Regions from separate parts of the Paraburkholderia sp. A1RI_3L genome, predicted to be linked through region 2. Evidence: riboswitches for the same ligand, from Rfam matches in the RefSeq annotation. Region 2 holds a riboswitch; the other holds the start of a gene.

Region 1 (14,718 bases), on a different contig from region 2:
GAAAATTGGCGACCATCTGCGCCGTAACGGCCTGTGGATAAGGGCTCACGCCTTCGTGCGCAATGCCGTGGTCGCCCGCGAAGATGATGAGCGCGGGCCGCGTGACCGAAGGCTGCGTGGTGCGCTGGATCATGCCGATCTGGCGCGCCAGCGTTTCGAGGCGCCCGAGGCTGCCGGGCGGCTTGGTGCGGGTATCGATGAGATGCTGAAGCCGGTCGCGCAGCGACTGGTCAAGCGGCTCGACGAACGGTAATCCGGTAGATGGCGAAGTCATGGTAGGTCAACAGAAATCGTGATGCGTCATTCGAAAAGAGCAAGTCGAGACGAACAGGATGAGCGAAATGAAGCCATGCCGATATGCGCAGGGCAATCGGGCGTGGCCCGTATTGGGCAACGAGGTGCTACACGAGGCATCAAATGAGGCGCCAAGCGAGGCGCTAAACGCCAGTCCCGATCAGCGGGACACGTTCCCGGCCGGCAGCGCCGGAATCAATGCTTCGTGCGGGCCGTCGCGAATCAGCACGAGCGGGTAGCCGAACGCGTGGCTCGCCCGCTCTGGCGTCAGCACCTCGCGTGCCGGCCCCGCATGCCACGTGCCGTCGCCATTTAGCAGCAGCGCGTGGGTCGCGAAGCGGCGCGCCAGGTTCAGATCGTGGGACGAAAAGACGACCGTTCGCGCGGACTGCCGCCCCCAGGCGAGGAGCGCATCGAGACAGCTGATCTGATGATGCAGGTCGAGATGCGAGAGCGGTTCGTCGAGCAGCAGCAGCGGCGCATCCTGGCACAGCGCGGCGGCAAGCGCCACGCGCTGGCGCTCGCCGCCCGAGAGCGAGAGCACGTCGCGCGCGGCGAAGTGGCCGAGGCCCAGCAGATCGAGCGCCGCGTGCGCCGCGGCGCGGTCGGCCTCACGCTCCCAGCCCCATCCGGCCAGATGCGGATACCGGTTCAACAGCACGACGTCGAGCACGCTCGTGCTGAACGCGTCGTGAATGTCCTGCGGCATCAACGCGCGACGTTGCGCCAGTTGGGCGGGCTGCCAGTCCGCAAGGCGCACGCCGTCCAGCGCGACGTGCCCCGCCGCAGGCTGCACGAGGCCCGCGAGCGCCGAGATCAGTGTCGTCTTGCCCGCGCCGTTCGGCCCGGCAATGCACCAGATCTCGTGGGCAGCGAAAGTCTGCGTGAAGCCATCGAGCAGCGTGCGCGTTCCCGCGCGCAAGGTCAGATCGTGCGCGGTGAGCGCGACGCGAGTGGACAAAGCGGCGTTCATCGGTGCCGCCTTTTCAACAGCATCCACAGAAATACCGGCACGCCGGCCAGCGCGGTCACCACGCCCACGGGCAACTGCGTCGGTGCCACGACGGTGCGCGCGGCGAGGTCGGCGGCCATCACGGCGACACCGCCCGCGAGCGCCGCCGCGGGCAGCAGCATGCGCTGGTCGTTGCCGAATGCGAGCCGCAGCACGTGCGGCACCACGAGGCCGACGAAGCCAATGGTGCCGCCCGTCGTCACCGCCGCGGCCGCCGCCAGCGACGCCGTGAGATACACACGTAAGCGCAGCGGCACGACGGGCACGCCCAGCGCCTGGGCAGCGGCGTCCCCGCGCAGCAGCACGTTGAGCTGCGGCGCAACGGGCACGACGACCACCAGCACGACAGCGAGCGCGATCAACGTGAACCACGGCATGCCGACGCCGTTCAACTCGCCGGTCAGCCAGAACAGCATGCCGCGCAGATGCGAGTCCGGTGCCAGCGTGAGCAGCAGCGTGATGGCGGCGCCCCATCCCGCCGCAATCACGGCGCCCGTGAGCAGCAGCCGCGGCGAGGTGTCCTGCGGCTCGCCACGCCACAGTTCGCGCCGGGCAAGACCGAGCACGAGCAGGATCGACAGCAGCGCGCCCGCGAATGCGCTCGCGTTGACCATCCACCACGCCGAGCCCGCGAGCAGCGCGAGCAGCGCGAACACCGCCGCGCCACCGGAAACGCCGAGCACATACGGCTCCGCGAGCGGATTGCGCAACAGCACCTGGAGCAGCGCGCCGGCCATCGAAAGCAGCGCGCCACACGCGAAGCCCGCCAGCGCGCGCGGCAGCCGCAGCGTGCGAACGATCTCCGTCGCGATGTCGGCGCCGTGCGAACGCGTGGGCAGCAGCGCCGCCAGCGCGTCATGCACGGTGACGGGCACGCTGCCCAGCAGCAGCGACGCCGCGAACACCGCGACGGCGAGCGCTGCCAGCACGGCCCAGATCACGACCGCGCGTTTCGCCGTCATGCCGGGCGCGGCGGGCAGGAAGAGACGGTTCATGGCCGCCCTTCACTGCTGCTGCCAACCCAGCGTGAGGTAGGCGCTGCGCCGCGGCGTGTTGTACGTGTAGGCGAGCTCATAGTCCTTGTCGAAGAGATTCTGGATCTGCGCGGCAACGTACCACGACCGGGTGATGTTATAGCGCGCCGAGAGGTTCACGATGCCATAGCCGCCGAGGTTCGAACCGCTGTCGTTGCGCGCGCCGCTCACGAGCCATTCGCCGCCCACCCGCCAGCTGCCGATGCTGCGATTCGCCGTGAACGAGGCGAAACGGCGCGCACGCCGGTTGAGATCGGTGTCCTTGTCTTCGTCCACGGGATTTTGCAGCGTCAGCGCCGCGCGCACGTCGGTTTTGCCGACATGGCCGCTCCACGATGCCTCGAGCCCCTGCACTTTGGCGTGCCCCACGTTCTCGGCCATGTAGACGCCGGGCGTGACCTGCGTGGACTGGATCAGGTTCGAGTAGCGCGTCTGAAATGCCGTGAGCCGCATGAGGCCGAACGCGTCGGAGGCATATTGCAGCGCCGCTTCGACCGAATGGCTGCGCTCGGGACGAATGGTCGGATTGCCGTAGTACGGGTAGTACAGGTCGTTGAACGTGGGCGCGCGAAACGCGTCGGACCAGCTCGCCGTAGCCTTCCAGTGCTCCGTGATGTCGAAGCCGTAACCGAGGTAGTAGCTGTTCGCGCCGCCGAAATCCGAGTACTGGTCGCGCCGCACGTTCGCCTGGAACTGGCTGCGTCCGAAGCGCCCCGTATAGCCCGCAAAGCCCGAATCGACGTGGCGGTTCGGCGCGCTGTACTGGTTCGAGTCAAGCATCTGGTCCAGATGCTCGTAGCCCACCTGGATCTTCTGCTGCGGCGCGAGCATGAAGTCGTTCTGCCAGGTGTACTGACGGTTGTCCGAGTTGAAATGGTCCGTATAGACACCGTTGAGTTCCGTCTGGCTGCGGTCGTTGCCCGTTGCGGCAACGAGGTGCGTGGTCCACCAGTCCGTCACCTTGCCGTTCGCGAATACCGAGGCCTGCTGCACCTTCGTGTAGAGATTGTTGAGATCGGTCGGCACGCCGTATGCGTTGTCGTAGCTGCTGTTGCCGTTCGACTGGAAGAAGCGCACGCCGGCGTCCCAGCGCTCGTTGAATGTATGACGCAGCGACGCCGATACGCTTTCGTTCAGGTAACCGTTCGCGTTCGGATTCACGGCCGGCACGAGCGCCGGATTGATCGACGAAAAGCCGTCGTCCTTCGCGCGCGCGAGCGACACGCTGAAGGTCGTCTTGCCCTCGGCATCGAGCGCGCCTGAGACGCCCACCTGCTGGCGCTGCGTGTGATAGCTGCCGTATTCGGCCTCGAAGTTGAAGCGCGGCGGGTAGCTGCCGCCGTTCTTCGTAAAGATCTGCACGACACCGCCAATCGCGCCGGAGCCATAGAGCGCCGACACGTTGCCGTTCACCACTTCGACGTGATCGATCTGGTCGAGTGGAATCTGCGCGATCTGCGCGCTGCCGAGGCTCGTTGAATCCACACGCACGCCGTCGATCAGCACGAGCGATTCGCTTGCATCCGCGCCGCGCATGAAGAGCGTCGCCGTGGAGCCGGGGCCGCCGTTGCGCACGATCTGCGCGCCGGGCGCGAACTGCAGCAGGCCGGGCAGGTCGCGTTGGGTGGTGTCGGCGATGTCCTGGGCGTCGAACAGCGTGGTCTGCGGAATTGCGTCGGCAAGGCGCTGCGGCGCGCGATCCGCGGTGACGACGACGGGAGCGAGGGTCCGGTCGCCGGCGGTGGGGATCTGCGCGGATGGTGTCTTTGTGGCCGCGCTTGCAGCGGCGGCTGGCGCGGCGCGTGGCGCGTCAGTGGTGCTGTCCGTGGACTGGGTGGCAGGGGTTGAGCCGATGTCCGAACTCGACTGCCCGGCCGAGGGCGCAGCGGACTGCGCAAAGGCGGCCAGCGGCAAGCCCGTCAGGGCGAGCAGCGTCGCGCGGGCGATAGGGGTAAGCATGGAGCGATTTTCCTGTGGTAGCGTGCCCGGCTTCGCTCCCCGCGAAGCCAACGCGTCATGAGGCACGCACACACGCCAGACAATCCACCAGGGCCGCAGCCGCTGCCGGCAATGCTGGCGAAGCGGCGCGCCTCGCCCTCTGGCCGGTATCCGGGCTGACGACGCATCGATTCGCCTTCCCACGCACGTGTGCGCAGTGGCTTGCAGGCGCGCCGCGCGACGGATGGAACCGTCGGCAGCGCACGTCGAATCGATAGGCACGCGGTGTCATGCGCGTGCGGTCGCTTACCGTTGCGGGGGCAGCACAGGTTGACGCGTCCGGGGACGGACTGCGCTCCCTGTTTCCCGTTTAACCACGCTTGCGTTGGGCGCAGGCGCGGGCACCAGAGTGCGGCAAGTGTAAGGAGACCCGCTCGCGAGCGTCAAGGAAGCCCTGGACGCGACCGGGACATGGCGGCGAGACATCAAGAAACGCCGCGAAAACTGTCAAAGATGGTCAAGAACGTGGTAGCGGCAAGTGTCAAATCCGCAGCGGCCTGCCTCGTTTATAGGGGAGCACGAAAGAGCACGACAGCGGGCAGCCATGCACGAAAGTGCCTCGCGGCAAGGGCGCGCACGCAATCCGCGTTCGCGGACGCGCGTTGCAGGGGGCTTCGCAGCAGGAAGCCGGCTGTTACGTCTCGAAACGACACAGATGACAGAAGCGTCCGCATTCCGCGCTAAAATGCCCTCCTTTAGAGGACGCAGCACATGCTCAACGAACTCGAAACACTCTCCCAGAACATCGGGCGGCTGATAGAAATCAATCAGCAGCACCACGAGGCGCGTCACGCGCTCGAAGAGCAGGTCGCGCAATTGCACGCGCAACTGGATGGCTCGCGCGCCGAAATCGAACAGCTGCGCGAGGAACGCAACGCGCTGCAGGCGGAACGCGACACGCTGTCGGCAAAGATCGACGACGCGCAGGTCCGGCTCAACGCCATCCTCGAAAAGCTGCCGCGCGCCAAAGGCCAGGGCGAACCAGACAACCAGCTCGACCTGCTCGCTTCGTCGCAACAGGAAGAAGAGCGCGAAGAAGGACATGACGCGCACGGCGAAACGGCTTCGGGAACTCACGAAGTGCGCCACGGAGAAAACGCATGAGCACGAAACTGATCGAAGTCTCGATTCTCGGGCAGAACTACCGTCTCGCCTGCTCGCCCGAAACGGAGCCCGCGCTGATCGAAGCGGCGGCTCGCGTGGATGCGGAAATGTCGAAGGTGCGCGAACACAGCAACGTGCGCGGCACCGACCGCATCGCGGTCATGGCAGCACTTTCGCTCGCATCCGAACTGCTGCGCCTGCAGACGAGCGTACGGCACGGCGAGGCTTTCCCGGCCGAAGAAATCCGGCGTACAATGCGCCAGATGAACGAGCAGCTGGGTACTGTGATTCAGCAGTACGGCGTGCAGTAAAGATTGAACGGCGGGATTGAACACAGCGCGTTTAATCCATATATACTGCGCTCTTCAACAAACCGGCCGCGCAGCAGTGGCGCGAAAAAACGGTTTCAGCAGGAACGGTTTCAACAGGTTTAGTCAGCTTCCCTGCCTGGTTCGCCAAGGTCATATATTCCTTGAACCAATGCCATGTGCACGGTTGCGGAAATTTGTAGCACGGGCGTGCGCGTCACTCTGTCTGATGTACCCGAAGTGCTGCTAACTGCGACCAATTCTGAACCTCAGGTTCAGGATGCCGGCCTAGCGGCTAAGGCGGGGACCTATTCGAACGGCACCGGACTCTCGTCCGGTGCCGTTTTACTTTGGGGGCTGCTGTCTTGCCGTTCCTTTGCTGTGCAGCCTCTCTCCCCAACGCTCACTTTCGACGTTCACTTCGACTCATGCGCTACTGGCTGATGAAGTCCGAACCGGACGAAGCAAGCATCGACGACCTCGCCAAAGCACCCAGGCACACGCTGCCCTGGACCGGCGTTCGCAACTATCAGGCACGCAACTTCATGCGCGACACGATGCGCATCGGCGACGGCGTGCTGTTCTATCACTCGAGCTGCCCGGAGCCCGGCATCGCGGGACTCGCCGAGGTGTCGTCCACGGCCTACCCGGACCCAACCCAGTTCGACGCGAAGAGCCCCTACTTCGACCCGAAGTCGAGCCAGGAAGAACCGCGCTGGCTGCTCGTCGACGTAGTGTTCAAGAAGAAGGTGCCGCTGATTCCCCTCGCCGCACTGCGCGAGCACCCAGAGCTTGCCGACATGCGCGTGCTCGCGAAAGGCAACCGGCTCTCCATCACGCCCGTCACCGAAGCCGAGTGGCGCTTCATCACGAAGCACCTCATGTAACGCGAACCCGCGGGCCGTGCGGCGAAGCGTCGTGCCGCTCAGGTTCACGACTGTTCGCCGCAATCGTCGAGACGGGGAACCACGCGCATATGATGCAAGCCTAACGGCCACGCAAGCGCCATGCCACGCGTGGGGCGCGGCGAACGTGTATCAGCCGCCGACCTCGCCGCACCGTTGCGCGCTTGCGCCGCGCACGCATTCGAAGGTGCGAAGAACCCGTTCAGAAGGAGTCAAAAAATGACCAGAAAGACTGCGCTTGCCTTCGCGATCACACTCGCCACGGCCGCCCCGCTTGGCCTCTCGCTCGTCCCTTCGGCCGCCTGGGCGCAAAGCGACGCGCGTTATCAGCCTGCGGGCGTGCTCTCGCTTTCTGCGCAGGCGAGTGCCGAAGTACCGCAGGACGTCGTCGAAATCACGATGTTCTACGAGCAGGAAGCGAGCGACCCCGCCTCGCTCACGACCACACTGAACCAGCATGCGGACCGCGCACTCCAGCAGGCCAAGGGCACAGCCGGCGTAACCGCGCGCTCGGGTCAGTTCTCGATCTATCCGTCCACGGACCGCGACGGCCGCATCTCGGCCTGGCGCGGTCGCACGGAAATCGTGCTGGAGTCGCGCGACTTCGCGGCAGCCTCGCGTCTCGCCGGCCAACTCGCGTCCGGCATGCAGGTGGGCAATGTGCAGTTTTCGCTTTCGCCGGAAGCGCGCCGCGCCGCCGAACAGAAACTCTCGGGCGAAGCCATTGCGTCGTTCCGCGACCAGGCGTCGTCGGCCGCGCGCGCGTTCGGCTATGGCAGCTACTCGATTCGCGAGGTCAACGTCGGGTACGGTGGCATTCAGCCGCGGCCCGTCATGATGATGGCCGCACGCTCCATGGCAGCGGATGCGAAGGCCGCGCCGATGCCGCTGGAAGGCGGCACGTCCACTGTGACAGTCAATGTCTCGGGTTCAGTGCAGATGAAGTAACGTTGCGCCGTTCACCGCATCGACGTGACGGCGCGAAAGCCGGTGGGCCGAAGGGGCTTAACCTGAAGCCGCTTCGGCCCACCTGAATCCAACCCGGCTCAACTCGCCTCGGCCGGCCGCGCCGTTTCGCGGCCATGCCGGCGATAAGCCCACACCATCATCGCGCTGCCCACGAGGATCATGGGCAGCGAAAGCCATTGGCCCATCGAAAAGCCCAAGGCAAGCAGGCCAAGGAAGTCGTCAGGTTCGCGCGCGAACTCCACCGTGAAGCGCGCAAGGCCATAACCGATCAGGAACAGCGCCGACACGGCGCCGAGCGGCCGCGGCTTGCGCGAAAACAGGATGATCACGAAGAAGAGCGTGATGCCTTCGAGCGCAATCTCGTAGAGCTCCGACGGATGCCGCGGCAGCATGTGGTATTGCGCGAACACGTCGGCCAGGTGCCACTGGGCCGCCTGCTGCGGATGCGTGGCGAGCCACTGCGCGTCGTCGTTGGAAGCGCCCGGGAACATCATGGCCCACGGCGCGGACGGGTCCGTCACGCGGCCCCACAGCTCCCCGTTGATGAAGTTGCCGAGCCGGCCTGCCGCGAGCCCCGTGGGCACCATCGGCGCGATGAAGTCGGTCACCTGGAGCCAGTGGCGCTTGCGCTGCCACGCGAACAGCACCATGGCGAAGGTCACGCCGAGAAAGCCGCCGTGAAACGACATGCCGCCTTCCCACACCTTGAAGATGTCGAGCGGATGCGCGAAGTACCAGCTCGCCTTATAGAACAGCACGTAGCCGAGGCGGCCGCCCAGGATCGTGCCGAGCACGCCGTAGAACAGCATGTCGTCGATGTCCTTCGCGGTCCAGCCTTGCGCCGCCACGTACGGCAGCCGCAGCCGCAGGCGGCCCACGACGATTGCCGCAATGAACGCGACGAGATACATGAGGCCATACCAGCGCACCGCCAGCGGGCCGAGGTGAATGGCTACAGGGTCGAAATTCGGGTGGATCAGCATCGTGGAGTCGGTTTCCCGCGATCGGTGTGAGTGTCAGGTAAAGGGTAAAGGGCAACAGCAGACGAAAGCGTGGGCGGCAGCGTGCGGTTCGACCCGCATCGCACGACATTGTTCGCCGTCGCGCAACGCGCTTCGCTCAGCCCAGCGGCCCCGCCGTGGCCGCATGGGCGCGCACGATATCGATGAAACCGGCCAGCACCGGGCTCACCTGCGCCGTGCGCCACACCAGCCCCGTTTCGATGGCCGGCACCGCCTCGCGCAAGGGCCGGTAGACCACGCCCGTGCGCCGCAGGTTACGCAGCGATTGCGGCACCAGTGCGACGCCCATGCCGGCCGACACGAGGCTGACGATGGTCTGCATCTGAATGGCCTCCTGGCCGATGCGAGGCGTCAGACCGGCCGCGCCGTAGCAATCCATAATGATGTCATAAAAGCCTGGCGCCAAACGCCTTGGGAAGACCACGAGCGGCGCGTCGGCAAGATCGGCGAGGCTCACGGGCGTGTCGCACCAGTCGTCGGCAGCAGGACCGCCCGCGCGTACCGAAACCTCCGTTGGCATCGCGATCACGAGCGGCTCGCGCGCGATCGGCAGATACGAAAGCTGCGCGACATGGCGCGGCGGCAGCGGCGCAATCACGAGACCGGCGTCGATGCGTCCCGCTACCAGTTCCTCGACCTGCACGTCGCTCGTCGCCTCGGCGAGCTGCAGCCGCACGCGCGGATAGCGTGTGCCGAAGTCGCGCAGCAGAAGCGGCAGCAGCCCGTAGTCCGCGGTAGAAACGAACGCCAGCGAGAGCACCCCGGCCTCGCCGCGCGCAAGGCTCTGGGCAAGCGGCCGCAGACCGTCCGCGGCGGCGAGCAGCCGCCGGACCTCAGGCAAAAGGTCCGCGCCCACCGGGGTGAGTTCCACGGTGCGGCGCGTGCGGGCAAAAAGCTCCACGCCGAGCGTCTCCTCCAGCGCGCGAATAGCCTGGGAAAGCGGCGGCTGCGTCATGGAAAGCCGCGCTGCGGCGCGGCCGAAGTGCTTTTCCTCGGCCACGGCCACGAAGTAGCGCAACTGACGAAGATCGGGTGTTGTCGAGAGCATCGATTGATATGTTTTGCGACCTAATATGCCATCAATAATATATTGGACATTCGATTCGCGAAACTGCATGCTTCTCGCCACATGCCGGTGACAGGGCGCCCAAGCCCGCCCGGCGTCGCATAACAGCATCCTACGGAGCTCCCCATGTCGTACAACCGCCGTTCGAAGAACATCACCCAGGGCGTCGCGCGCTCGCCGAACCGCTCGATGTACTACGCCATCGGCTACGAGAAGGCCGACTTCGACAAGCCGATGATCGGCATCGCCAACGGCCACTCCACCATCACGCCGTGCAACGCGGGTCTGCAAAAGCTCACCGACGCGGCCGTGGCCGCCGTGAAGGGCGCAGACGCCAATCCGCAGACCTTCGGCACGCCCACCATTTCGGACGGCATGTCGATGGGCACCGAAGGCATGAAGTACTCGCTCGTGTCACGCGAAGTGATCTCGGACTGCATCGAGACCTGCGTGCAGGGCCAGTGGATGGACGGCGTAGTCGTGATCGGCGGCTGCGACAAGAACATGCCGGGCGGCATGATGGCGCTCGCGCGCATGAACGTGCCGGGCATCTACGTGTACGGCGGCACGATTCGCCCCGGCCACTGGAAGGGCAAGGACCTGACCATCGTGTCGGCCTTCGAGGCCGTCGGCGAATTCACGGCGGGCCGCATGTCCGAAGAGGACTTCGAAGGCGTGGAGCGCAACGCGTGCCCCACCACCGGCTCGTGCGGCGGCATGTACACGGCCAACACGATGAGTTCGTCGTTCGAAGCACTCGGCATGTCGCTGCTCTATTCGTCGACGATGGCGAACCCGGACCAGGAGAAGGTGGACTCCGCCGCCGAATCGGCGCGCGTGCTCGTTGAAGCCGTGAAGCGCGATCTGAAGCCGCGCGACATCATCACGAAGCAATCGATCGAAAACGCGGTCTCGGTGATCATGGCCACGGGCGGCTCGACCAACGCCGTGCTGCACTACCTCGCGATCTCGCATGCGGCCGAAGTGGAATGGACCATCGACGACTTCGAGCGCATCCGCCGCCGCGTGCCCGTGATCTGCGACCTGAAGCCGTCGGGCCAGTACGTGGCCACCGACCTGCACCAGGCCGGCGGCATTCCGCAGGTCATGAAGATCCTGCTCGACGCGGGTCTCCTGCATGGCGACTGCATCACCATCACGGGCAAGACGCTCGCCGAAGAACTGAAGGACGTGCCCTCCGTGCCGCGCGCGGACCAGAAGGTGATCCACCCGATCGACAAGGCGCTCTACAAGCAAGGCCACCTCGCCATCCTGAAGGGCAACCTCGCGGAAGACGGCGCCGTGGCCAAGATCACAGGCCTGAAGAACCCGGTCATCACGGGCCCGGCGCGCGTGTTCGACGACGAGCAAAGCGCGCTGCAGGCGATTCTCGACGACAAGATCAAGGCGGGCGACGTGGTCGTGCTGCGCTACCTCGGCCCGCAAGGCGGTCCGGGCATGCCCGAAATGCTCGCGCCGACCTCCGCCATCATCGGCAAGGGGCTGGGCGAATCCGTGGGTCTCATCACGGACGGCCGTTTCTCGGGCGGCACCTGGGGCATGGTGGTGGGTCACGTCGCGCCGGAAGCCTTCGTGGGCGGCACGATCGCGCTCGTCCAGGAAGGCGATTCGATCACCATCGACGCGCACCAGCTGCTGCTGCAACTGAACATCGACGACGCCGAACTGGCGCGCCGCCGCGCGGCCTGGAAGCAGCCGGCGCCGCGCTATACGCGTGGCGTGCTCGCGAAGTACGCAGCGCTCGCGCGTCCGGCCAACAAGGGCGCGGTGACGGGCTAACGCAGGTCGCGCACCGGGGTCTCGCTTGCACAGCACCAGCGAGCGGTCCCGGAACGCCGGCCCGCCGCCACGGCTGCGGCAGGCGCAGCACAGGCATACACGAAGGGGCGCCCGGGGAAACCGGGCGCCCCTTTGCTCTTATAATGCGACCACCACAGTCGGGCGATCGTCCCGGCGGAGACCATAATGAAACGAGAGTCGCATGCAGTAGCCGCACTGGCCGCTGCGCTGGCGGGCCTGTTCGTGGCGCCGGGCGCGGTGTTCGGGGAACAGGTCGCGTCGCAGGGTCTTGCGCTTGCGCAGCAGCAGAACTGCACGAGTTGCCACGCCATGACGCGGCCTTTCATGGGGCCCGCGCTCCACGATATCGCCTTGAAATACGCGTCGCGCAGCGACGCGGCCACCTACCTCGCCCACAAGATCACCGACGGCAGCAGCGGCGTATGGGGCCGCGTGCCGATGCCGGCAAACACGCAGCTCACGCCGGACCAGGCCGTGACGCTCGCCAACTGGATCCTTTCCTTGAAGTGAGCGCGGGGTGCCCGTGAGCGGGCCCTGCAGCCGTTGAGTCAGCCGTTGAGTCAGCCGATGAGTCAGAGCTGCTGAGTCAAAGCCGCTGAGTCGGCCCATAAGCTGGCCGATCAATCCGCCTCAGTGCCGAACGGGCGGATCGGCCGGGGCCTGCTGCTTCGCGCGCTCCTCGCGCACCGCCTCCACCGCTTCTTTCACCCAGCCTGTGATCTCGGTTTCGAGCGCCAGCGCGACTTCACGCACCACCGTGCCCACGAGCCAGTTCGCGTGCTCCTGCATCGCCTCGCGGCAGCGCGCCTCGATGAGGCCGCGCCCCTCGCCCGTGAGATAGTCCATGCAGCGCCCCCGCAGCCGCTCGACCAGCGCATGTTCCGTGCTTTCGTCGGGCTGCGCGCTTGCGGGTCCGGCTACGGGTTCGTCTAACCGCTCACTCAGGACCGGAACGTCGCCGAGCGACGGTTCCATGAAGCGCGGCTCGACGGCGTCGTTGGGATGCGTGGTGAAGCCGCTCATTGCCGATGGCTCTAGCGGTTCGTCCACGACTGCGGGAGGTGTGAGCCCTTCGGGCAGGTGATGCGACGGCGGCGTGGCCCGTGCGTGGTCCGGCTTGCCCGGCACGACAACGTCGTCGAGCATCGGAATCGAAGTGTCGTCATGGTTGGACACGATCACCCTCCTTCGCTGTAGCTGGCGGCAAACAAAGCCGCGCACGATGCATGCCGGCGCGCAGAGCCCGGCATGCACGTGCCGCGCTCAGCCTTCCTGCCGGTAGTTGTTCAGCGCATAGCCGCGATCGCGGTAGAAGCGATATCGCTCGCGCCCCGCGGTCAGGTCCTCGGGCGCGTTGCCCACCACTTCGAGCAGCCGCTCGAAGCGTGCGAACTGCGGCGGCACGTCGCCCCCCAGGTTCACCAGCACCTGATGGTGCGGCGCGCCTTCCAGATCCGAGGCGAGCACGACCGGCGTCTCGGCGGCCAGCGCGCTCTGCGCCATGCAATGCGGTACGAACTCGAGCGGCGCGAAGGTCCAGAGCTGGCCGTCGAGAGCACGCAGCCGCGCCGGGTCGGCCAGCACCACCGTCGAGTGGCCGGCCTGATACACCTTGCGCAGCAGCCGGCACGCATACAGCAGCGCATCGCCCACGTTCGTATGAAAGTCGATTCGCGTCATCGCATTCCTCGCGCGCACGCGGCGGCTGGACGGCAGAGCGCGCCGCACGCCGCGTGCAATACCACGCCGATCACTGCGCCGCGCGGTCGATCAGGAACTGCGTGAGCAGCGGCACGGGGCGACCCGTCGCGCCCTTGGCGGCGCCACTCTTCCAGGCCACGCCGGCGATGTCGAGGTGCGCCCACGAGTACGCCTGCGTAAAGCGTGACAGGAAACACGCCGCCGTCACGCTGCCCGCGGGACGACCGCCGATGTTGGCGACGTCCGCGAAGTTCGACTTCAGCTGGTCCTGGTATTCGTCGTCGAGCGGCATGCGCCAGGCCGGATCGTCGGCTTCGCGCGACGCGTCGAGCAGTTCGCCCGCGAGCGCATCGTCCTTCGAGAAGAGGCCCGCGTTGTGATGGCCGAGCGCGATGATGCAGGCGCCCGTGAGCGTGGCGACGTCCACCACGGCGGCGGGCTTGAAGCGCTCCGCGTAGGTAAGCGCGTCGCACAGAATGAGACGGCCTTCGGCGTCGGTATTGAGCACTTCGATCGTCGTGCCCGACATGCTCGTCACGATGTCGCCCGGCTTCGTCGCGTTGCCGGCAGGCATGTTCTCGCAGGTCGGAACGAGCGCGACCACGTTCAGCTTCAGGCCCATTTCGGCGACCGCGCGCATCGTGCCAAGCACCGAGCCCGCGCCGCACATGTCGTACTTCATCTCGTCCATGGCCTCGCCCGGCTTGAGCGAGATGCCGCCCGTGTCGAACGTGATGCCCTTGCCCACCAGCACCACCGGCGCCTCTTTCGCGCCCGCGCCCTGATACTGGAGCACGATGAACTGCGGCGGCTCGACCGAGCCCCGCGTAACCGAGAGGAACGAGCCCATCTTGAGCGCTTCGATCTGCTTCTGGCCGAGCACCTCGACCTTGAGCTTCCAGTCCTTCGCGAGCTTCTTCGCGACGTTGCCGAGATAGGTCGGCGTACAGACGTTGCCCGGCAGGTTGCCGAGGTCGCGCGTGAGGTCCATGCCGTTGGCGAGCGCAACGCCTTGCTTCGCAGCCACCTTCGCCGCTTTCTCGTCGGCGGCGTCCACCGAGAACACGATGCGCTTGAGTGCGCGCGGCGTCGTGTCCGGCTTGCTCTTCATCTGCGTGAAGCGGTACGTTTCGCTGCGCAGCGCGAGGAGCGCGGCACGCACGGCCCAGTCCGACGAACGCTCCTTGACGGGCAGTTGCGGCAGCGTGAACGTGACCTGCACGATCTTCGTACCGAGGATGGCGCGCCAGGCTGCCTTGACCGCTTCGCCGTAAGCCTTCTGCGTGAACGCATCCTGTTTGCCAAGGCCGACCAGCAACACGCGCGAGGCGCCGATGCCCTGCACTTCGTGCAGGAACAGCGTGCTGCCCGCCTTGCCTTCCATGTCGCCGGCCTTGACGATGCGCGTGATGAGCCCCTTGGTCGCTTCGTCGATGGCGAGCGCGGCGCCCGAAAGACTTTGCGACTCGAACACGCCGATCACG
Region 2 (14,718 bases):
CGCACGACATCTGGCTCTCGGCCATCGCGCCCGAGCAACATGCCGACGAAACGTGGTTCGCGTTCGGCCTCGCGGGCAAGCCTTCGTGCACGCAGCGCTGCGCACTGGCCGCCGTGCAGACGGCCAACGTGCCCGCGCTGGTTCGCGCGCTGCTCACGCTCTTTCTCGACCTCGCCGGCCCCGACGACACGCGCATGCGCCACCTCGTCGCCACCCACGGCGAGGCCGCGCTGCTCGAACACCTGGCATGCCGTATCGATTTTCCGTTGCGCCGTGACGCCGCCGTCGACGCGTGGCGCCGCCAGCCGGCCGATGCATCGCTGCGATTCGGCGCGCATCGGCAACGCGATGGCGAACGCTGGTACGTGGGGGCCCAGCCGCCGCTCGGTCGGCTCGATGCGCCCGCGCTGCACGAACTCGCGCGGCTGACCGAACAGGTCGCCGCAAAGCACGGCCGCGCGACGCTGCGCGCCACACCGTGGCAAGGCCTGCTGCTGCCCGACCTCGAAGCGGCCGCGCTAGCGCAGGTCGAACGTGGGCTGGATGCACTCGGACTGATTCAGGACGCGCGGCATCCGCTCGCAAGGCTCGTCGCGTGCGCCGGCTCACCGGGCTGTGTGAAGGCGCATGCCGACACGAAAGCCGATGCCCTCGTGCTCGCGCCGCACCTACCTGCGGACATGAACGTGGAAGTCCACCTCAGCGGCTGCGTGCGCTCGTGCGCCGCCGCGCACTGCGCGCCCTATACGCTGCTGGCGGTGGAACCGGGACGCTACGACGTCTATCGGCGCATCGAGCAGGCGGCCGCGCAAGCGCCTTCCGATGAAAACGAAGCTCTTGACCTGGCCTTGCGCCCCGAAAACCCGCGCTTCGAACACCCGCGCTTCGGCGAACGCCTCGCTGCCCACCTCACCCTCGACGAGGCTGCCCGCGTGCTTCACGCGGCACGCCCGGACGCCGGAGTTTCTTCCCATGCTTGATTACGTCCGCGACGGCCAGGCCATCTACCGCGAGTCTTTCGCGACGATACGCGCCGAGGCCGATCTCTCCCGCATCCCGCCCGACCTCGAAAAGCTCGCGGTGCGCGTGATCCACGCGTGCGGCATGGTCGATGTCGTCGATGCGCTCAAGTTTTCGCCGGGCGCCGGCACGGCGGGGCGCGAGGCACTCAAGCGCGGCGCCCCGATTCTCTGCGACGCCCGCATGGTGGCCGAAGGCGTCACGCGCGCGCGGTTGCCCGCGGCGAACCCGGTGCTCTGCACGCTCGGCGACCCGGCCGTGCCGCAGTTGGCACGCGAGCTTGGCAACACGCGCTCGGCGGCGGCGCTCGAACTCTGGCGGCCTCATCTGGAAGGCAGCGTGGTCGCCATCGGCAATGCGCCCACGGCGCTCTTCCATCTGCTCGACATGCTCGACGCGGGCGCGCCGCGGCCCGCGCTGATTCTCGGCTTTCCGGTGGGGTTCGTGGGCGCCGCCGAATCGAAAGCAATGCTCGCCGCCGACAGCCGCGGCGTGCCCTACGTGATCGTGGCAGGCCGGCGCGGCGGCAGTGCGATGGCCGCGGCCGCCGTGAACGCGCTCGCCTCGGAGGCTGAATGACGACGCAGAGGACAACGCAGCAGACAACGCAGCGCGGACGACTCTACGGCATCGGCGTCGGCCCAGGCGACCCCGAACTGCTCACGCTCAAGGCGCTGCGTTTGCTCAAGGCCGCACCCGTGGTCGCGTATTTCGTCGCGAAGGGCAAGAAGGGCAACGCGTTCAGCATCGTCGAAGCGCACCTCGCCCACGAGCAGATCCAGTTGCCCCTCATCTACCCCGTAACGACCGAAACGCTTGCGCCACCGCTGTCGTACGAAGCCATCATCGCGGACTTCTACGACACGGCCGCCGCCGTGGTGAGCGCGCATCTGGATGCGGGCCGCGACGTGGCCGTGATCTGCGAAGGCGACCCGTTCTTCTACGGCTCGTACATGTACCTGCACGACCGCCTCGCGCCCCACTTCGACGTAGACGTGGTGCCCGGCGTCTGTTCGATGCTGGGCGGCGCGGCGGTGCTGGGCGCGCCGCTCGTCTATCGCAACCAGAGCCTTTCGGTGCTCTCCGGCGTGCTGCCCGAAGACGAACTACGCCGCAGGCTCAAGGACGCCGATGCGGCCGTCGTCATGAAACTGGGCCGGAACTTCGAAAAGGTGCGGCGCGTGCTGGATGAACTGGGTCTCGCGAGCCGTGCGCTCTACGTGGAGCGCGCCACGATGGCGAACCAGCGCATCGTGCCGCTCGCCGACGTGGACCCCATGGCGTCGCCGTATTTTTCGCTGCTCGTCGTGCCGGGGGAAAAATGGCAAGGGTAAGCGCACCGCCCGCGATCGTCGTGCTGGGGCCGGGGGCGCTCGACACCGCGCGACGCATTCAGGCGAGCTACGCGGGCGCGCAACTGCACGGGCTGCACGCGCGCGTGGATGCGGACGTGGCGTTCACCGAACTCGGCGTCCATCTGCGCACGCTCTATGCGCAGGGCACGCCCATCGTGGCGCTGTGCGCGGCGGGCATCGTGATTCGCAGCCTCGCGCCCGCGCTGGCGAACAAGGGCACCGAGCCGCCCGTGCTTGCCGTGGCCGAAGACGGCAGCGCCGTCGTGCCGCTGCTGGGCGGACTTGCGGGCGTCAACGTGATAGCGCGCGAGATCGCCGCGACGCTCGGCGTAGCGCCCGCCATCACGACGAGCGGCGAACTGCGCTTCGGCACCTGCCTGCTCAATCCACCCGAAGGCTACGCGCTCGCGAGCCTCGAACAAGGCAAGCGTTTCGTCTCCGATCTGCTGGCGGGCGAGCATGCGCGCATCGAAGGCGAAGCACCGTGGCTCGACGGCGTGCCGTTGCCGGTGGACGCATCCGCGCGGCTCACGATCCGCGTGACGGCCGAGGCATCGGACGAACGGCGCGATGAACTCGTGGTGCATCCGAAGAGTGTGGTGGCGGCCGTAGGGGATTTGAACGCGCCGGATGGCGCGCATACGGCCTGCAACGATGGCGCAGCGAAGAACGGCGCGCACGACCTGACGGCGAAGAACAGCACGAGCGGCGAAGAGAACAATCTGGACGGGACCGACCACTCAATCGCAGCACCCGGCCTCAACAGCCGTTCCGGTTCCGATGGCGAACCCGACTCGACCGGCACGCCAATCACCAAGGCCGCCTCCCTCGTGCACCGCGTTCACGAGGCGCTGCGCGCGCAAGGTTTGGCACCGCTTGCGCTCGCCGCATTGCTCGCGCCTGAAGAGCGCATGGACGACAACGCCCTCGAAGAAGCGGCGCGCTCATTGGGCGTGCCGCTGCGGTTTAGCGCCGCCGGTGACGCAACGGAGCAAGGCAACGCGCCCCACGAGCGCGCCGGACACCTGCTCCGCACAGCGTTGCGCGTGCCTCACGAAATCCATACGCACCACAACGGCATTGCCCTCGCCGTCGCGTCGCGGCCCGTTGCGGCGGCTCTGCCGGGCGAGGCGCGCGGACGCGTGACGGTGGTGGGTCTGGGCCCCGGCAGCGCCGAACTGATGGTGCCGGCCGCACGCACGGCGCTCCATGAGGCCACCGACATCCTCGGCTATGCGACCTACGTGAACATGGCCGGCCCGTTCCGCGACGATCAGCGCGTGCATCCCACCGACAACCGCGAAGAGCTTCAGCGCGCGCGCCACGCCTTCGCGCTCGCGAGCGAGGGGCGGCGCGTCGCGATCGTCTCGTCCGGCGACCCCGGTGTGTTCGCGATGGCAGCCGCCGTGCTCGAAGCGCTCGATACCGCCGACCACCCGCGCTGGCGCAAGGTGGCGCTCGCCATCGTGCCGGGCGTTTCGGCGGCGATGGCCACCGCGGCGCAGGCAGGCGCGCCGCTGGGCCACGACTTCTGCATGCTCTCGCTCTCGGACAACCTCAAGCCCTGGCGCATCATCGAGCAACGGCTGCGCCACGCCGCCGAGGCCGATCTGGTGATGGCGTTCTACAACCCGATCTCCCGCGCGCGGCCCTGGCAGCTCGACCGCGCGCTCGACATCGTGCGCGGCTACCGCGCGCCGCAGACGCGCGTGGTGCTGGGCCGCGACATCGGCCGGCCCGGCGCCACGCTCGTCACGACGACGCTGGGCGCCTTGCGCGCCGATCAGGTGGACATGCGCACGATGGTGATCGTCGGATCGTCGACCACGCGCGGCGTGGCGGGCGGCCCCCACGGCGAGTGGATTTATACGCCGCGGTGGTATGAGGCGTAAGGGCGGGTTGGCGCGCCGGCTTTTTTCAGTCGTGACCGGTCTGCCGCGCCCTGCTCGCCGCTCACCTCATCCGGTCAGCGCTTCCGCCCGCACCCACTCCGCGTCCCACGCCTGCGCGAGCCGGCCGCACACCTGAAGCGCCGGCACCTCGCGCTCGAAGTCCACGAACACGATGCGATCGGCCCAGGCCGGCTTCGCGGGGCGTTCGCTGCTGCGGCCGTCGGTGAGAATCCAGAGCGCGCGGTGCTGTGCCGGTTGTCTGCGCGCGGCACGCTGAAGCACCTGGCCCGCTGTGCGCAGACCGAGCGCGAAAGGCGTTCCGCCTCCGCCGCCCACCGGCGCGAGCCATCGTTCGTTCCACCAGCGCGGCACGCCCGGACCGAAGCGCACGTCAGCGCGCACACCGCCGAAAGAGACCAGCGCCACCTCGACGCGTGCCCGCGCCGCGGAATCGAAGCAGCGCACCAGCAGGCCCTTGGCGAGCGCGAGACGTTCGCCGCCCAGCATCGACGCCGAGCAGTCCAGCACGAAGCAATGCAACTCGCCGCGCTCCGCGGTTTGGCGCACGTAGCGCAGATGGTCCGCGCGCAGCGGCGCGTTGCGCTTGCGCGCGAAGGTGGCGGGCCACGCGATGCGCGTGCTGCCGCCCGTGCCGATGCTCGTGCGAGATCCGCCATCGCGCCGTGCGCTCACGCCCACTTCACCCGGCCATCGGAATCCGCTGCGCGAGTCAGCGGCGGCGCCTTTCCGATGGCTCAGCGTTTTTTTACGGACAGCGGGATCACGCCCTTCACGTTGGCGATGCCCGTGTGCTCGGGCGCAAGGTAACCCCAGTCGCGCTCGCCGCCCGGGCTCGGCGTTCCGGCATCGGGTTGCGCCGCTGCCGCGTGCGGCGGCGATCCATGACGAACGTCGCCGCCTTCTGTGGAACGGCCTTTCTCTTCGTGAGCGGCGCCAGCCGTGTCACCTCGCGGTGCAGACGACGAGCCAGGCGATGCAGCCCGCTCGCCGCGTTGCCCGCCCTCCTCCTCGCGTCGCCGATGCCGCAACACCGCGGGCGCCACGCGGTCCACGTGTACGGTCGTGATGGCCGTGGCGCGCGCCAGCGCGGCCAGCGCGCGGGCTGCACGCAACATGACGAGGTCGGCACGCAAGCCGTCCACGCCGGCTTCGATGCAACGCGCGCTCACGTCGGCGTGAATCGCGTCGTCGAAGGCGAGCGCGGGCAGCGCTTCACGTGCCTCGCGGATGCGTTGCGCCACGGCTTGCTGCTCGTCGGCATAGGCGCGGCAAAACGCATCGGGATCCGCGTCGAATGCGAGCCGCGTCTTCACGATTTGCTGCCGCGCGGCCACATCGAAGCAGTTGTCGAGTTCGACCATGAGCCCGAAGCGGTCCAGCAGCTGCGGGCGCAGTTCGCCCTCTTCCGGGTTCATGGTGCCGATCAGCACGAAGCGCGCCGCGTGGCTGTGCGACACGCCGTCGCGCTCCACCACGTTCACGCCGCTTGCGGCGGCGTCGAGCACGGCGTCCACGAGCGCGTCGTCGAGCAGGTTCACCTCGTCCACGTACAACACGCCGTGATGCGCCTGCGCGAGCAAGCCTGGCGAAAACGTGACGCTGCCGCCGCGCAGCGCTTCGTTCAGGTCGAGCGAGCCCACGAGCCGCTCCTGGGTCGCGCCGAGCGGCAGCGTGACGAAGCGGCCCTCGGGCAGCAGTTCGGCCAGCGAGCGCGCCGCCGTCGATTTCGCCGTGCCGCGCGGCCCGCTCACCAGCACGCCGCCCACGCCGGGGTCCACGGCGGCGAGCAACAGCGCTTCGCGCAACGCGGTCTGGCCGACGAGGGCACTGAACGGATAAGACCGCGGCAACATGCCGGGCACGGATTCAGCGGATGCGTTCACGATGACCTCTCTTCAATGCGCTCGTCGATGGCGAGCAACTGGCTTTCGATCTGCGCGCGCCGTTCGCCGGGTGCCTGCCACAGGCCGCGGTCCATCGCCTCGACCAGCCGCTCGCACACCGAACGCAGCGCGTGCGGATTGTGCTGCTGCATGAAAGCGCGCGTGTCGGCGTCATTGACGTAGGCGTCCGCCACCAGCGCGTATTGATGGTCCGAGACGACGCGCGCGGTTGCGTCGTAGCCGAACAGGTAGTCCACGGTCGCGGCGATTTCCGCGGCCCCCTTGTAGCCGTGGCGCTTCACGCCGTCCAGCCACTTCGGATTGACCACGCGCGAGCGGATCACGCGCGCTATCTCTTCGGCGAGCGGCCGCACGCGCGGTGCGGCAGGGTTGCTGTGGTCGCCGTGATAAACCTGCGGCTGCTGTCCCGCGAAATGGCGCACGGCCGCCGTCATGCCGCCGTGGAACTGGTGGTAGTCGTTCGAATCGAGCACGTCGTGCTCGCGGTTGTCCTGGTTCTGGAGCACGACGTCGATGGTGGCAAGCCGCGTAGCGAACGCGCCGTGCGCGGCTTCGCCCGCGCCCGTCTGCGTGTAGGCGTAGCCGCCCCAGGCGCGATAGGCCTCGGCGAGGTCTTCGTCGGTCTGCCACTGGCGCGTGTCGATCATCTGCTGCAAACCCGCGCCGTAGGTGCCGGGCCGCGCGCTGAACACGCGCCAGCCGGCCCGCTGGCGGGCTTCCTGCGCGTCGAGCCCGCGTGCGATCCACGCGTCGCGCTCGCGCAGCACGCGCGCGCGGATGGGGTTCACGTCCTCGGGCTCGTCGTCGAGATCCGCCACGGCCTGCACGGCGGCGTCGAATAGATGCATCACGTTCGGAAACGCGTCGCGAAAGAAGCCCGACACGCGCAGCGTGACGTCGATACGCGGACGCTCCAGCGCGCCCGCCGGCAGAATCTCGAAGTCCGTCACGCGATGGCTGCCCGCCGCCCACTTCGGCCGCACGCCGATGAGCGCCAGCGCCTGGGCGATGTCGTCGCCGCCCGTACGCATGGTCGCCGTGCCCCAGACCGAGAGACCGATGGCGCGCGGATAGTCGCCGTGCTCCTGAAGATGCCGCTCCACCAACTGGCGCGCCGACTTCACGCCGAGCGCCCACGCGGCCTGAGTGGGAATGGCGCGCGTATCCACCGAATAAAAGTTGCGGCCCGTGGGCAGGACGTCGGGGCGGCCGCGTGACGGCGAGCCGCTGGGGCCCGGCGGCACGAAGCGGCCTTCCAGACCGCGCGTGAGCTGGCGCAATTCTTCGCCACCGCAGGCGTCGAGACGCGGCAGCACGTCGTCGCGCAGACGGTGCAGCACCTGGGTCGCGAGCGGCAAGGCGGTTGCTGCTTGCGCGGCATCGAGCAAACCGGCAAGGCGGGATGGCCCCGCATCCGCGCGAGCCGCTTCTGCCGCTTCTGCCGCTTCTGCCGCTTCTGCCTCTTCTGCCTCTTCTGCCTCTTCTGCCTCTTCTGCCTCTTCTGCCTCTTCTGCCTCTTCTGCCTCTTCTGCCGCTTCTGCCGCTTGTGCCTCTTCTTCCGCTTCAATCCCTTCAGCCGCATCGCCCGCCGTCGCTTCGCAGACGCCTTCGAGCAACACCGCCGCCAGTTGCTCCAGCCGCTCGCGGGTGTCGCCGTTGTGGCGCCACGGCGCATCGCTCACGGCTTCGAGCCACGCGGGCCGCGGGCCGGTCCACGGCGTGGACCATTCCGCCGTCAGCGGATCGAAGCAATCAGCGATGCCGAGATCTTTCGCGAGCGCATCGATCAAGCCCGCGTTCGCGCCTTGGCCGTCGCCGGCAGGAAAGCGTGCGAGCGCGAGCAGCGTGTCGCGTCGCTCGCGCCCTTCGGGCGAATGGCCGAACACGTGCAGGCCGTCGCGGATCTGCGCTTCCTTCAGTTCGCAGAGCCATGCGTCCACGCGCACGAGCAGCGCGTCTTCCTCGTCCGCCCCGCGCGGCTTTGCGACGCTCAGTTCCTCGTGCAGACGATGCTTCACGATGGTCTCGAGAATGCTTGCGCGCAGCAGCTTCGCGCGCCGCGCGTCGACCATCAGTGCCTCGTAGTATTCGTCGACCTGGCGTTCGAGGTCCTGCATCGGCCCGTAGTTTTCGGCGCGCGTGAGCGGCGGCATTAGATGATCGACGATCACCGCATGCGCGCGCCGTTTCGCCTGGCTGCCCTCGCCGGGGTCGTTGACGATGAACGGATAGAGATGCGGCGTGGGCCCCAGCGTGAGGTCGGGCCAGCACTGCTCGCTCAACGCCACGCTCTTGCCGGGCAGCCATTCGAGGCTGCCGTGCTTGCCCACGTGGACGATCGCGTCCACGCCGAACGTGTGGCGCAGCCAGAAGTAGAACGCGAGATACGCGTGCGGCGGCACGAGGTCGGCGTCGTGATAGCTCGCGTAGTCCGCGGCCTCGCGCGAGCGCGAGGGCTGAATGCCCACGAACACGTGGCCGCAGCGCCATCCCGCGATCATGAAACGGCCGCGGCGCACCGTGGGGTCCTGCTCGGGCGCCCCCCATCGTGCGTTCAGCGCGTTGCGCACCTCGGCGGGCAATGCGTTGAAGTGCGCGAGGTAGTCGTCGAGCGCAAGGCTCTGCAAGGCGGGGCGCAGGTCGCGCACGGTGGGGTCGTTGGTCACCCCTTCGGTCAGGCGGTTCATCAACGCGGCGCCGTTTGCGGGCACTTCGGCCACGCGATAGCCTTCGGCAAGCAACGTTTGCAGAATGCCCACCACCGACGCCGGCGTATCGAGCCCCACGCCGTTGCCGATGCGCCCTTCGCTCATCGGATAGTTGGCGAGCACCAATGCGACGCGCTTGTCGCTGTTCGGCAGGCTGCGCAGCCTGCACCAACGCCGGCTCAACTCGGCCACGAACGCCACGCGTTCCGCGTCGGGCTGATAGCGCACCACGTCCACTTCGGTATGCGGGCAGCGCCACGCGAAGCCCTTGAAACTCACGGCGCGCGTGATGATGCGCCCGTCCACCTCGGGCAGCGCGACGTGCATGGCGATGTCGCGCGAATGCAGGCCCTGGTTGTCTTTGAGCCAGTCATCGCGATTGCCCGAACTCAGAATCACCTGAAACACAGGCGCGTCGCCGGTGAGCGCGAGCGATGCAGGGGCAGCGGGTTCATCCAGCGACGACGCCGCGAACGCCGTCGTATTGAGCACGAGCGCGACGCCATGGTCGGCACACAACTGCGCGACGACGTCGCGGCTCATCGCATCTTTCAGCGACGTCACGGCAATGGGCAGCGGATTCATGCCGCGCGCTTCGAGCGCTTCGATCAGCGCATCGAACACGGCCGTGTTGGCGGCCTGCACGTGCGCCCGATAGAAGAGCAGCGCGACCACCGGCGCGCCTTCACGCCAGCGGGCCTGCCAGTCTGCGACCGTCGGCAGGGTTGCCGCCGTGCGGGCCTCATTCGCGGGATTCGCCGGGTAGTACAGCATCGCAGCGGGCAGCGGCACGGGCGGCGCGGGCTCGCGGCCCCAGCCCAGCGCGTGCCAGGCGATGGCGCGCAGGAAGCCTTCGGCATTCGCGAGGCCGCCTTCGCGCAGATAGCGCCACAGTTGCCGGCACAGCGCGGCGTCGGCGGTGCTTCTCGCAATGAGATTCGGGTCTTCCTGCAAGTCGCCCGAAAACATCGCGAGCGTCTGGCCCCTGCGCTGCGCGAGTTCCACCACGCGCTCGATGCCGTAAGGCCAATACGCTTCGCCGCCCAGATGGTCCACCACGACCACGCGCGCGTGCTGCAACACGTCGTCGATATAGAAGTCCACCGACGCGGGCTGGCGCAGGAACGCGACATTCGCGAGCCGCAGGCTCGGAAAGCCCGGCCCCATGCGTTCGATCACGCTCGCGAGCAGCGAGAGCGTGGTGTCGGCCGAACTGAGCACGACGATGTCGGCCGGACGCTGGTCGATGCGGATCACGCCCGCCGTGTCGTCGACGAAACCGCCGGGTACGGTGCGCAGCAGATGCATGGCGGTCTAGCGTCCCGTGGCTTCGGCGGTGGTGGAGGCTAGCGCCGCGTCGAACGCTGCTTGCAGCACGGCCTGATCGAGGTCTTCGCCAATCAGGACGAAGCGGCTCGTGCGCGCCTGGTGGCCCATTTCGTCACGCATTTCATCCTCACGCCAGCGGCGGTCGAAGTAGCTGTCGAAGCGCCGGCCCACGCCTTGAATGACGAGCCGCATCGGCGCGCCGGGCAGCGCGGCGAAGCCCTTCGCGCGGTAGATGGTGTGACGTTCCACGAGCGCGCCCAGCGCCGCAATGGCCGCCTCGCGCGTGGCCGGCGCACCCGTGACGACGACCGAATCGAAGTCGTCGTGATGGTGATGGTCGGGATCGTTCGACGAGCCGTGATGGTCGGGACGTTGATCGATGGTGGCTTCGGACGCCGCTGCGAGCCCGAGCAACGCGGGCAGCGCAAGCTGACCGCCCTGCGCGCGCAGAATCTTCACGTGCGGCGGCAGTTCTTCGCGAATCAGCGCCTCCACGGCGGCCTGCTCCGCTTCGCCGATGAGGTCCGTCTTGTTGAGTACGACGAGGTCCGCGGCGCTCAATTGATCTTCGAACAGTTCGTGCAGCGGCGACTCGTGATCGAGATTCGGATCGGCGCGGCGCTGCGCGTCCACGGCGTTCGGGTCCGCGGCGAACTGGCCGCTCGCGGCGGCGGGTCCGTCCACCATCGTCACGACGGCGTCCACGGTGAAGCTGTTGCGAATCGAAGGCCAGTTGAAGGCCTGCACGAGCGGCTTGGGCAGCGCGAGCCCCGACGTTTCGATCAGCACGTGGTCGATCTGCGCGCGCCGCTCCACGAGCGCTTCCATCACGGGGAAGAATTCTTCCTGCACCGTGCAGCACAGGCAGCCGTTCGCGAGTTCGTAGAGCTGGCCTGCGCCTTCGCTGTCGTTGCCGCTGTCGCCTTCATCGCAGCCGATGCCGCAGCCCTTCAGTATTTCGCCGTCGATGCCGAGTTCGCCGAACTCGTTGACGATGACGGCGACGCGCAGGCCGTTGGCCTCGCGAAGAATGTGACGCAGCAGCGTGGTTTTGCCGCTGCCGAGAAAGCCGGTGACGATGGTCACGGGAATCTTGCGCATGAGTTCTGACATGCGGGGCCTCGATGGTTCAGGTAGTGGCCGTGCCACGCCGCACGATGCGCGCCTCACGCGTCGCATGGAAGGTGCATGAAGCAACCTGACTTGCCGAAGCAAACGAAGCCACGCTGGAAAGCAGTCAGGCGCCCTGGCGGGTCGAGCCGATTGAGCAACGGCCGGCATGCGCATAACGATGCCGACCCAGCGGAACGCCGCTCACCCGCAGCGCCCACTCTTCGCTCTGGCCGGTATCCGGGCTGGCGAAAGCGCCGCTTCACCTTCCCACGCGAGTGATGTTGTTTCTCGCGCAGTGGTTGTCTGCATGCGCGGCCTTGCGCGCATACATCGAAGCCGGCTCCGCATCGCATGTCGCGATGCTTTCGCTTACCGTTGCGGGGGCAGCACAGTTTGGTTCGGACCGTGCGTCAATAGACGGCGAACCGCTGTTTCCCGTTTAACTGCGCGCGCAAGGAACGCGCGCGCGAGCACCAGATCGCCACGGAGTGTAGGTGCCACGGCTGGCTGCGTCAAGGAAGCCCGGCGGGGCTGCGAAGGGCCTGGGTGAGGGGCCTGGGTCGGCGGCCTGTGCGAGGGGCCTGTGCTATCGTATGCGCCCGCCTGCGGATGGGCGCGGGCCTATCCAACCCAGTCGATTCAACCCAGCATGAGCCGCACCGCAATGCCGGATTCGTTGACCGCCGCGAACGCGCAAACCGCACAGCCGGTTCACGACGCCGATGCCACGCATGCCACCCAAGCCACCGATGCCGCCGACCGCGCGGCCACGCACCGCTCGGGCCGCTCGCTCGTGCTCGGCATCGGCTGCCGGCGAGGCGTGTCGCTCGCTCAGATCGAAGCCGCGGTACAAGCGGCGCTGCGCGATGTGGCAGACGATGATGACGCTGCAAAACGCGCTTCAACGCATATCGGCGAACACGTCGCCTGCCTCGCCACCCTCGACGCGAAAGCGCACGAGCCCGCCTTGCTTGCGTTCTGCCATCGTCACGCGTTGCCGCTGAAGGTTTTTTCCGCAGAAGAGATCGCCGCCTGCCTGCGTGAGCACCCTGACCTCGCCCGTTCGCCCGCCGCGCTCGACCATGTCGGCGTAGCAGCCGTGTGCGAGCCGTGCGCGCTGCTCGCGGCGCGAGGCGGCCGGCTCGTTGCAGCGAAACGCGCCTGCGACGGCGTGACAGTCGCCATTGCCGACGCGCACGCATCCCGTCACAGCCCTAATCAGCCACCCATGAGGACACCATGAAGACCGATCCCGACGCGCATCAGCGCATGACGCAACGGCGCCGCGAAGGGCACGAGAAGAAGCAGGCGGCGGCCACCGTCGAAAAGGGCCTGCTGATCGTGCATACCGGCAACGGCAAGGGCAAGAGCACCGCCGCCTTCGGCATGGGCGTGCGCATGCTGGGGCACGGCCAGCGCCTTGGCGTCGTGCAGTTCATCAAGGGCGCGCTGCACACGTCCGAGCGCGACTTCCTCGGCACTCACCCGCAGTGCGATTTCGTGACCATGGGCGACGGCTACACCTGGAACACGCAGAACCGCGACGCCGATATCGCCACCGCGCGCAAGGGCTGGAACGAGGCCGTGCGCATGATCGAGAGCGGCGAATACTGCATGGTGATTCTCGACGAACTGAACACCGTGCTGAAGTACGAATACCTGCCGCTCGACGAAGTGCTCGGCGTGCTGCAAGCGCGCGACCCGAGCCTGCACGTCGTGGTGACGGGGCGCCATGCGCCGGACGCGCTCATCGACGCCGCCGATCTCGTCACCGAAATGCGGCTCGTTAAACACCCTTATCGCGAGCAGGGCGTGAAGGCCCAGCGCGGCGTGGAGTTCTGAGGTGCCGCATCTACCCGGTATGCCGCCGCGCTGCCCCGCGCTGTTCGTGAGCGCGCCGGCTTCGGGCCAGGGCAAGACCACGATCACGGCTGGCCTCGCGCGCCTGCACCGGCGCGCTGGCCGGCGCGTGCGCGTCTTCAAGACCGGCCCGGACTTTCTCGACCCGATGATTCTCGCGCGCGCGAGCGGCGCGCCCGTGCAGACGCTGGACCTCTGGATGGTGGGCGAAACGGCGTGCCGTCAACTGCTGGCCGAGGCGGCGCGCGAAGCCGACCTGATCCTGATCGAAGGCGTGATGGGGCTCTTCGACGGCACGCCCTCCAGCGCCGACCTCGCCGCCACCTTCAACGTGCCCGTGGCCGCCGTGATTTCCGCGAAGGCGATGGCGCAGACCTTTGGCGCCATCGCCTTCGGCCTCGCATGCTTTCGGAAAGACGTGCCCTTTTACGGCGTGCTGGCGAACCACGTTGGCTCGGCACGTCATGCGCAGATGCTGGAAAGCGCGCTACCCAACGATCTTCGCTGGCTCGGCCACGTCGCGCCCGCCATGGAGATGGCACTGCCCGACCGGCATCTGGGCCTGCATCAAGCCGATGAAATAGACGACCTCGAAGCACGCATCGAACGCGCCGCAGATGCGCTGGCCGATACCGCGCTGGCGCAGTTGCCACCCGCCATCGAATTCGCGGCCGAGCCGCGCGAGACGTTGCCGCCGCTGCTCGCCGGCCTGCAGATTGCCGTGGCACGCGATGCCGCGTTCTCGTTCATCTATCCCGCGAACCTCGCGCTGCTCGAAGCGCTGGGGGCGCACGTGAGCTTCGTTTCGCCGCTCGCGGACGAGCCCGTCCCTGCCAGCGCTCACGCGCTGTATCTGCCGGGCGGTTATCCCGAACTGCACGCCGCGACGCTGGCGGGCAATATGCACAAGGCGGCGCGCACCGCGGCATCCATTCGCGAGCACGCGGCAAAGAACAAGCCGATCGTCGCGGAATGCGGCGGCATGTTGTATCTGCTGGAAACGCTCACTGACGTGAACGGTGAATCGACGCCCATGCTCGGTCTGCTGCCCGGCCATGCCACGATGCAGGCGCGGCTCGCGGCGCTCGGCATGCAGGCGCTCGACACGACACACGGCACGCTCCACGGGCACACGTTCCACTACTCGCGCATGACGACGGCGCTTACGCCGCTGCGTTACACGCGCCATGCGCAAAGCGATGCGCAAGGCGAACCGGTGTGGCGGCATGGGTCGATCTTCGCGACCTATATGCACGGTTACTGGCCGTCGAATCCAGCGCTGGTCGCTGCGCTATTTCGCGGCGAGGCGGTCTGACGGCGGCCGCCGCCGCCGCCGCGATATGCCTCGGGCCCCACGCCCCACGCCTGATCAGGCGTCGAGCCCATCCACCTGGTCGCGCCCCTGACGGCCCGCGAACACGTCGTCCACGAAGCGCTGCCCCGCGGTGAAGCCGGCCATCAGCGCCGTGCTGGCGCTGTCGAAGGGCCGGTCGTTATCGTCGGACAAGTTCCATGC

The links. Region 2 has a riboswitch for cobalamin ahead of cobW (cobalamin biosynthesis protein CobW). Riboswitches for the same ligand answer to the same signal wherever they lie in the genome.
Region 1: linked by a shared signal. The riboswitch ahead of PXJ20_RS18435 (TonB-dependent receptor domain-containing protein) and the one ahead of cobW (cobalamin biosynthesis protein CobW) in region 2 are both predicted to bind cobalamin.

Annotation. Positions count from the first base shown of each region.
Region 1 is NZ_JARCHA010000006.1:238,779-253,496, forward strand. Features, by position in the region: gene cobT (nicotinate-nucleotide--dimethylbenzimidazole phosphoribosyltransferase) at 1-274, opposite strand, end outside; gene PXJ20_RS18425 (ABC transporter ATP-binding protein) at 455-1,267, opposite strand; gene PXJ20_RS18430 (FecCD family ABC transporter permease) at 1,264-2,301, opposite strand; gene PXJ20_RS18435 (TonB-dependent receptor domain-containing protein) at 2,311-4,299, opposite strand; cobalamin riboswitch at 4,423-4,702, opposite strand; gene PXJ20_RS18440 (ATPase) at 5,050-5,442, shown strand; gene PXJ20_RS18445 (cell division protein ZapA) at 5,439-5,753, shown strand; RNA gene ssrS (6S RNA) at 5,880-6,061, shown strand; gene PXJ20_RS18455 (EVE domain-containing protein) at 6,179-6,637, shown strand; gene PXJ20_RS18460 (SIMPL domain-containing protein) at 6,875-7,603, shown strand; gene lgt (prolipoprotein diacylglyceryl transferase) at 7,702-8,607, opposite strand; gene PXJ20_RS18470 (LysR family transcriptional regulator) at 8,744-9,694, opposite strand; gene ilvD (dihydroxy-acid dehydratase) at 9,839-11,512, shown strand; gene PXJ20_RS18480 (c-type cytochrome) at 11,699-12,043, shown strand; gene PXJ20_RS18485 (DUF2486 family protein) at 12,164-12,709, opposite strand; gene PXJ20_RS18490 (DNA polymerase III subunit chi) at 12,797-13,213, opposite strand; gene PXJ20_RS18495 (leucyl aminopeptidase) at 13,284-14,718, opposite strand, start outside.
Region 2 is NZ_JARCHA010000013.1:62,938-77,655, reverse strand. Features, by position in the region: gene cobG (precorrin-3B synthase) at 1-980, shown strand, start outside; gene PXJ20_RS27405 (precorrin-8X methylmutase) at 973-1,599, shown strand; gene PXJ20_RS27400 (precorrin-2 C(20)-methyltransferase) at 1,596-2,354, shown strand; gene cobJ (precorrin-3B C(17)-methyltransferase) at 2,342-4,267, shown strand; gene PXJ20_RS27390 (vWA domain-containing protein) at 4,334-4,966, opposite strand; gene PXJ20_RS27385 (ATP-binding protein) at 5,023-6,141, opposite strand; gene cobN (cobaltochelatase subunit CobN) at 6,168-10,208, opposite strand; gene cobW (cobalamin biosynthesis protein CobW) at 10,215-11,342, opposite strand; cobalamin riboswitch at 11,553-11,835, opposite strand; gene PXJ20_RS27370 (cobalamin biosynthesis protein) at 11,992-12,585, shown strand; gene cobO (cob(I)yrinic acid a,c-diamide adenosyltransferase) at 12,582-13,184, shown strand; gene PXJ20_RS27360 (cobyrinate a,c-diamide synthase) at 13,204-14,517, shown strand; gene PXJ20_RS27355 (hypothetical protein) at 14,572-14,718, opposite strand, start outside.